DNA from 2 places in the Paenibacillus sp. FSL R7-0652 genome. Region 2 is predicted to be linked to the other one. Evidence: a T-box and tRNA genes for the amino acid it is inferred to sense, from the RefSeq annotation. Region 2 holds a T-box; the other holds one or more tRNA genes.
The links. A T-box is a leader RNA that pairs with one kind of tRNA and senses whether it is charged. The one in region 2 lies ahead of MKY97_RS22795 (valine--tRNA ligase), so its partner is inferred to be a tRNA-Val.

Region 1 (4,401 bases), 720 kb from region 2:
ATGTCGACATTCTAGACTACAAACATATTGGCCGCTCCTCGCTAAGCGCCAATCAGTCGAGAGAGCAGTTCAAGCTGTGGGTTCGTGCCAAAGATGGCAAGCAGTTTGACGTATATGTTAATGTTGATTTTAATCCGAATACGCAGCAGTTAAAAAAAGTGCAATTTGCTGAATCAGATCGTCACTGATCAGATCAGGCTGTACCCCAAACTAAACTCTCCAAATTAAAGCAGAACCAGACTCCTGTTCCTTTAGGACCAAGTCTGGTTTTTTATTTTGAAAAATTCCTTTTTTTGTTATTGAATAAAGAACTTACGTTCGCATATAATAATGAATACAAACAAACGTTCTTACTGGAGGGATGATCATGCTTGGAAAATATGTTGGCCAGATGGTGGAGCTTGTATATATGGATCGTGCAGGACAGATTACGCAGCGGCAGATTCGAGTTAATAGTGTGCGCGGCGGAACGATTCGGGCATCCGATGGCAAAGAAGGGGCACCACGGACGTTTCTGGAGCAAAATATTCTGGCATGGCGTCCTGTCACCGAAGGGAATCGGAAGGGAGTAATCAAGTATGCTGAACGACTTTGAACGCAAAATTTTACGCATCATCGTGAACTATGCAGGGCAGCGGCGGCGAATCCCGCGAATGGATGAGTTGGAGAACAAAACGGGCCGCAGTCGCGTCCAGATTCGGGAATCCCTGCTCGAACTTGAACGGAAAGGTCACATAGCTTGGGATAACCCGTCTGCGATGGAAAGCATACAGATTCTGCAGGCTTGGGAGCAGGAAGCGCAAATGGTTCGAAAACCGCAGCCTGGAGGGAGTGCGGTGAAATATTTTACCGATTATTAATCAGTCATCCGAGAGCCAAGGTTAAGCACAGCACAGTCAGACATAAAACAGAGCAAAAAACGCCAACCCGGTTGGATTGGCGCTGTATGTTCAGTCATTCTTTTAGAAAGTCGGAAGCTGGTCCAGATTGTTGGTGGGGTCCCCGTCGGCATCGCCGCGAATATACATTTCTCCATCCTTACCTTTGAATACATTCACACCCGCAATCGCTCCGGCTTTCACTTCGTTCAGGGCCTGCTGATAATCCAGTACACGTCCGTTGGATGTCTGGAAGGCGGTCAAATCACCGTCACCATTTTTCTGCACTGCTGTGAACGTTTCACGTGTTGTTTGATCCATCATGTCACACTCTCCTTCTATGACCAAATGGGAATGGGTTACCCTGTTAGCCTGTCCGAAATAGAGAGAAGTATTCATCCCATGCAGTGTTTTCCGGAGATTAATTGAACCGCTATTGAACTGGACTCCGAGAATGATTAGAGTGTTTTTCGCATACGAACGTGCAGAATACCCGCATCATAAAAAGGTTCTTCCGAAATCACTTCATAGCCGAGTTTATCATAAAATTTCTGAGCCTGACACTGGGCATCCAGCAGTGAATAGGTTAGCCCCAGCTCGCGAGCAAGCTCCTCCATTGCTAATAGAAGCACACGTCCATAACCAAATGACCGGTAGGATTCGAGTACAGCGATCCGCTGCATTTTGGCCGTGTCTTTGCTGTAATAGATCAGACGCCCTGTGGCAGCAGCCTGGCCATCCGTATGAAGCAGCACATGATGTACATCGGGGCTGATCACGTCATATTGATCAATCTCAAGTTCAGCAGGTACCTGCTGCTCCACTACAAATACCTGACGGCGAATTTCAAGTGCCTGCTTCAATTCTTCTTCTGTCGTAACATAACTGATTTCAGCTGCCAAATTCAATTCCTTCTTTCTGCTCCATGCGCGGCAAGTTCAGACTGCATTATACAAAAAAATGCTTTTCCTGTATAGTTAAGTTTGGTACATACTGGGACTTTGGAGGAGGAGAGAGTGATGGGAATGGCAGGTATTATGACGATTACACTTCTGATGTCGGCGGGCATGATCGCTTTGTTGTATGTTGTGACCAAAAAAGCTTATTCTCGCAAATGGGATGAAGATGAATGATGTTGCGGACAGCGCCTTATTCTCCTGCTGCATCCAGCTTTCACGGTAAGATCTCGGTATTCCCCTGTGGGGAATAAACATCATGGACAACTGATTTGGAATATACATCCATCCACACGGGCAGCGATTCGCTCTGTTCATTCGGCTGCTGCAGCTGCTGGAACTGCACCGTATGTTCATCCCGCTGTAATGTACAGCCGGTCATCGTAAGGAGAACAAGAGCGCATGTGACCAGCCAATTCATTGTGCGGAAGAGAGAATGTTTACTCTGAAACTGCTCGCGCTGGTAAAGATGATATCGAACGGCGTATTTCACAGGAATTCACCTCGTTTCCCAAAATGGTAATGTTTCCATTATTCTGCTCCAATCCAGCCAATTTATAACCAAATTAATGATTGACAATGAACGCGTTTACTTGGTATAATACTATTACTTCATTGAAGTTTGATGTATAGATGGGGTGACATATTGAATCATTAATCTTAACTGTATTATAATGTAATTAATGAAGGGCGATAGCTCAGCGGGAGAGCATTATCTTGACAGGGTAAGGGTCGTGGGTTCGATCCCCACTCGTCCTATATATAACAATATTACTTAGCTTAGACAGCCCTTCACGGCTGTTTTTTGTTATGTCCGATTAATTGAAGAAGATGACAACTAAACATGGTTTGAACCGGAGGGCTGCCTGCAAAAATATGTGGGTAGTCTTTATTATATCTTATTGATTTAATGCTATAATCTAGATATTAACTAATTGTGAAAGTAGTAGTAGGGAGTTCAGATTTATATAACAGAAAAAAGATATGGTGGTGAAATAATTGGTACAAATTAAACGAGTTGCAGCTCTATATCGAGTATCTACAAAAGGACAATTGGACGGAAATGACATACCCATGCAGCGGCGATCTTGTAGAGCAATGATTGAAAAGCAGCAGGGGTGGAAGTTGGTAAAAGAATATACTGAAAGAGGTGTCTCAGGGTTCAAAGTATCTGCTTTGAACCGAGATGTAATTCAAAGGACTAAAGAGGACGCAGAAAATGGATTGTTCGATGTATTGCTAGTATTTATGTTTGATAGATTAGGCAGAAAAGATGATGAGACTCCCTTCTTAGTTGAGTGGTTTGTAAACAAAGGAATCGAGATGTGGTCTGTAATAGAAGGACAGCAAAAAATTGAAGTACATACAGACAGGATGATCAACTTTCTTAGATTCTGGCAGTCGAGCGGAGAAAGCAGAAAAACTTCGGATCGGGTGAACGAAAAACATAAGCAAATGGTGGAAGAGGGTATATTTCGAGGTGGTGGTATACCATATGGGTATAGAGGTGTTGATTCCGGTAATTTTAATAAAAAGGGTAAGGTGCTGCTTAAATTAGTAAAACACGAAGAAGAGTCTTTGGTGGTACAGAGAATGTTCCGACTGGTACTAGAAGAAGGATACGGACAATTAAGGATAGCTAAATTGTTGAACGAAGAGAACATACCCACAAGAAAGGCTAAACAGTGGGGGGCGGCTACTGTGAATGTCATACTTAAAAATCCTATATATAAAGGAATTATGAGATACAGGAAAGGATTGGGAGACGATACATTTTCTAAGCCCATTCCTGAATTAATTATAATATCCGAAAAGGATTGGAATTCAGCTCAAGATATTAGAGAAAAAAAGAATCCTAAAAATAAGAAAATGAACGATAATTCTGTTCCCATAAGCACAAAAGGCAGTTTACTTCTAACTGGGATAGCGAGATGCGGGTGTTGTAATTCAAGGCTAACTTCAACAACATTTGTTAATAAATATAAGGCTGCAAATGGAGAAATACTTAGATACAATCAAAATAAAAGTTATCGATGTACCGGAAAATTACAAGGGAAAACCGATTGTATTGGTCAAGCTACTTTCTCGTCTAAGAAAGTTGAGCAGCAAGTAATGAAGCAAGTAAATAGTTACTTGAATCAACTCGAAACTATAGATTTCAGTTCAAAAATAGATCTAATCAAAGAGAAAATATCAAATGAGGAAGAGACAAAAATTAAGAACCTGCAGTCTATACTTGAAGAAAATTATAATGAGCTATCGGTTCTAAACGCCGAAGTCACTAAATCAATTATGGGCAAAAGTGCCTTCAAACCAAAGATTCTTAATGATCTCATTGAGAAGACAGAATTGGAGATTATGCAAAATACCAATGAAATGAATGAAACTGAAGGAATACTTTCTTCTAAAAAGATTGAACTGTCTGAAATGGAAACATTAAAAGAGTATATTCCGGTTTGGCATGATGTTTTTGATGAAGCCTCAATGGAAAAAAAGAAAATGATGTTAAGTACATTGATTGATGTTGTTTACGTTAGTAAAGAGAAAATCTCAGTAGAGATCAAAGC
Region 2 (4,401 bases):
TCCAGTCCACGGCCTCGTCATACGTTTGTAAAGGAGCAGCTGTATGTGTCCCGTTTAATTCCGTCATCTTATTCACCTTCGGTCCCCTGTTTGATAGAAAGTTGAAAAAAGCAGCCGGATGGCGCGGTAAGCACTCCATCCGACTCTTTTGGTATTAACCTTTCAGTTCCTTGATCCGAGCAATGACTTTATCCCGTTTATCGGAATAGTCTGCTTGTTTGGCACGTTCTTCTTCGATAACCTTAGCCGGAGCCTTGGCTACGAAACCTTCATTCGCCAGTTTCTTTTCTACGCGGAGTACTTCACCTTCAAGGTTCTGCAGTTCTTTCTCCAGACGAGCGACTTCCTGTTCGATATCGATCAGGCCAGCCAGCGGCAGGTACAGTTCAGCTCCTGTAATAATGGCCGTCATGGCTTTGTCTGGTGAACTCAAATTCAGTCCGCTCTCAAACTCGGATGTGTTGCAGAAACGCTTGATATAATGACTGTTGCGCTCGATAATGCTGGATGTTTCGTCATTGTTCGCCTTCACCATTAACTCGATCTTTTTGCTCATAGGCACATTCACTTCGGCACGAATGTTACGAACAGCACGAATGGTATCCATCAGCAGATTCATCTCGGCAACAGCTTCCGGATTCTCCAGCGCAGGATCATATTCCGGCCAGGAAGCGAGTGTGATCGTCTCCCCTTCATGCGGAAGGTGCTGCCAGATCTCTTCAGAGATGTAAGGCATGAACGGATGGATCAGGCGCATGGTCTGATCCAGCACGTAAGCCAGCACCGACTGTGTTTTCTTCTTCGCAATCGGGTCGTCTCCGTAGAATGACAGCTTGGCGAATTCGATGTACCAGTCACACAGATCATCCCAGATAAAGTTGTATAACACGCGGCCTGTTTCCCCAAATTCATATGCATCGATTAGACGCGTAATATCACGGGAAGTTTCGTTCAGACGGTGCAAAATCCAATAATCCGCCGTTCCGAGCTCACCGCTGATATCTCGATCCTCGTAGGTGAAACCTTCCAGGTTCATCAATGCGAAGCGGGAAGCGTTCCAGATTTTATTGGCAAAGTTACGAGCCTGTTCAACCCGCTCCCAGCGGAAACGCAAATCCTGTCCCGGCGTACTGCTGGTCGAAATCATATAACGCATCGCATCTGCACCATATTTTTCGATAACATCCAGCGGGTCTACACCATTCCCCAAAGATTTGGACATTTTACGTCCGTCTGCATCACGTACAAGACCATGCATCAGTACATCCTTGAACGGGATTTCATCCGTGAATTCCAAGGCGGTGAAGATCATACGTGCCACCCAGAAATAGATGATGTCATAACCGGTAACGAGTACGTTGGTTGGATAATAACGCTTCAGGTCTTCCGAATCTTCGGGCCAGCCCAATGTTGAGAAAGGCCACAGCGCCGAGCTGAACCATGTATCCAGAACATCTTCATCCTGCTTCAGCTTCCGTCCGGCATATTCAGGCAGTGTCGTCGGGTCTTCAGCCGATACAATCACTTCGCCCGTCTCCTCATCGTACCAAGCAGGAATACGGTGTCCCCACCATAGTTGACGGGAAATACACCAGTCACGAACGTTTTCAATCCAGTTCAGGTATGTTTTCTCAAAACGATCCGGAACAAAGTTAACACCTTCACCGCTCTGCTGCCTTTTGATCGCTCTCTCCGCCAGCGGTTTCATCTCAACGAACCATTGTGTGGACAGATACGGCTCAACCACTGCTCCGGTACGCTCACTGTGACCCACTTGGTGCATATGATCTTCGATACTGATCAGCACACCCTGTTCTTTCAAATCTGCAACGATCTGTTTGCGGCAGTCGCTGCGATCCAGCCCTTGATATTTACCCGCCTCGGCATTCATTGTCCCGCTTTCGTCCATAACCGTGATTTGAGGCAGTTCATGGCGCAGACCTACTTCAAAGTCATTCGGGTCGTGTGCAGGTGTGATTTTTACCGCACCACTGCCGAACTCTTTGTCGACATAGTCATCAGCAATAACCGGTATCTCACGTCCAATAATAGGAAGTACGAGGGTTTTACCGATCATATCTGCATAACGCTCATCCTTCGGATGAACAGCAACAGCCGTATCACCCAGCATCGTTTCCGGACGAGTCGTTGCCACAGTAATATGGCCACTGCCATCTTGGAGTGGATAACGCAGGTGGTAGAGATGTCCCTGAACTTCTTTATATTCAACTTCAATATCAGACAGTGCCGTACGGTTTACCGGGTCCCAGTTAATAATGCGTTTACCGCGATAAATGAGACCTTTCTCATACAACTGTACAAATACTTTACGTACCGCTTTGGACAGACCTTCATCCAGTGTGAAACGTTCACGGGAATAGTCAAGAGACAGCCCCATTTTACCCCACTGCTGACGAATGGTTGTAGCGTATTGATCTTTCCAGTCCCATACTTTCTCCAGAAACTTCTCACGTCCCAGATCATAACGCGTCAATCCCTCTTCACGCAGCTTCTGCTCCACCTTCGTTTGCGTAGCAATCCCTGCATGGTCAGAGCCCGGCAGCCAAAGCGCATCATATCCCTGCATACGTTTCGTACGAATGAGGATATCCTGGAGTGTGAAGTCAAGTGCATGCCCGATATGAAGCATACCGGTCACGTTTGGAGGTGGAATTACAATCGTGTACGGCTCGGCATCCTTGCGTTTGCCCGCTTGGAAATACCCGCGCTCTGTCCAGGTGGAGTACCATTTGTCCTCTGCAGCCTTTGGATCATATGTGGTCGGCATTTCGGTTGTTGCTTTTTTTTGTTCAGACATGTGTCATTCCTCCGTTACTTCATCATCATCATCATCGCTAAAAAACAAAAAAAACCTTTCATCCATCAAAGGACGAAAGGTTAGCTTTCGCGGTACCACCTTTGTTTCACGCTGACATCGGGATAACTGTTCATCCTGGATCTGGCGTGACACTTCAAGCAGATAACGGCTGCGACCGGCCCATCCTACCTCCGAGGTTAATGGATATGCAGCATCCACCTACAGAACTCAAACAGGCAACTCCCGGGCGACTTCGATCAGTTGGTTCCTGCGGAATCTCACAGCGCATCGATCCCACTCTCTGAAAGGTCATACTGTCTACTACTCCCGATCCACGTCATTATTCAAAAAACCTAAACACATCATACCCTGCTCGTGCGCGATAGTCAACCTGGCAGCAGTGAAAGCTGACTATGAACACGTGGAATTCTAAAAAACAAGGAAAACCCGCAATCCCTTCAGAGGATTACGGGTGGTTAGACTGCCATATCCCAGTCAGCAATTTAGGGAATATACAGAATCTGTCCTTCTTCTACAACCTGCTCGGTCAATCGATTATACAACTGCAGTTCTCTGGTACTGAGCTGGTACCTGTCTGCAATGGCATCCAGTGTATCTTCGCGCTGCACAATGCACAGCTTTACTTTGCGGAACGGTGTCTGATCTACAATCGTTCCCAGGAACAGATTCTTCCATTCTACATCTTCTGCCTGACTCGTATCTTCTGGGACAGCTCCAGCAGGGGTCTCCTCACCGCGCTCTTCCTCAACTTCCCGAGCGGCACGGCCGGATGATAACAGCGAGGAGATGCCCACACCCTCTTCTTCTCTTGGTGACGACTCCTTCTTGCTGCCGAAAGCAACCTTCAGTTCCGGCTTGTCTTCCGCCTCAGCAATGGGTTCAGGAACAGATGCCTCATGCTGCAGCAGGGCGTTTTCCTCCGCCGGTTCCAGCACAGGCCGCTCTTCTTCTGGCTGAACCGCTTCAGATGAAGCAAATACGTCCTGCCAGTTCTCGGTCTGTGCATGAGCTGAGGTATTTGGAATCACCTGCTCCTCCTGCTGGGCACTTGACCGAGCTTCTTCAAAGTGCCATACCTTAGGAGCTGTATCTTCCAGCGGTCTTTGTTCTGCTTCTGAACGGGCCTGTTCAGAAGCAGAGGAACTCGAAGATATCAGGTTCTCGGGTACGCTAATTACGGTTGGCTCAGTCCATGCTGACGTTTCTTCTTCTATCGGAAGAAGCGGTTCAGACTCCGGATAGGAAGCGAGTCTGTCGGCCGTCTCCGCCATAAATGAAGAGATTGGAGAAGGCGCTTCATATGTTTCATTTGATGTCTGTGAGAGCAAACTTCCGTCGTCTGCCTCAGGCTGTCTGTGTACATCCCGTTCATCAGCTGCAGCAGTGTCCGGCGTTAACGGCTCGGCCGATGCCTGATTCCAATAAGCTTGCGAGAGCTCTTCATATCCCGCTTCTCCCTGGGTTCTCACAGACAAATCTGCTGATTCGGGAGAACCGTACGCAGCAAGTTCAGCCGCATTCGCAAGCTCGTTTTCTTCACCCTGCTGGAACTGATCATCTGG

Region 1: it encodes a tRNA-Val, which carries the amino acid that the T-box ahead of MKY97_RS22795 (valine--tRNA ligase) is inferred to sense. The anticodon was not compared.

What each region holds. Positions count from the first base shown of each region.
Region 1 covers NZ_CP152001.1:4,474,375-4,478,775, reverse strand. Annotated here, with positions in the region: gene MKY97_RS19695 (DUF3889 domain-containing protein) at 1-188, shown strand, start outside; gene MKY97_RS19690 (hypothetical protein) at 368-595, shown strand; gene MKY97_RS19685 (hypothetical protein) at 579-860, shown strand; gene MKY97_RS19680 (DUF3892 domain-containing protein) at 963-1,199, opposite strand; gene MKY97_RS19675 (GNAT family N-acetyltransferase) at 1,337-1,780, opposite strand; gene MKY97_RS19670 (hypothetical protein) at 2,052-2,327, opposite strand; tRNA gene MKY97_RS19665 (tRNA-Val) at 2,522-2,593, shown strand; gene MKY97_RS19660 (recombinase family protein) at 2,834-4,401, shown strand, end outside.
Region 2 covers NZ_CP152001.1:5,197,815-5,202,215, forward strand. Annotated here, with positions in the region: gene MKY97_RS22790 (folylpolyglutamate synthase/dihydrofolate synthase family protein) at 1-67, opposite strand, end outside; gene MKY97_RS22795 (valine--tRNA ligase) at 155-2,818, opposite strand; T-box leader at 2,884-3,162, opposite strand; gene MKY97_RS22800 (LysM peptidoglycan-binding domain-containing protein) at 3,322-4,401, opposite strand, start outside.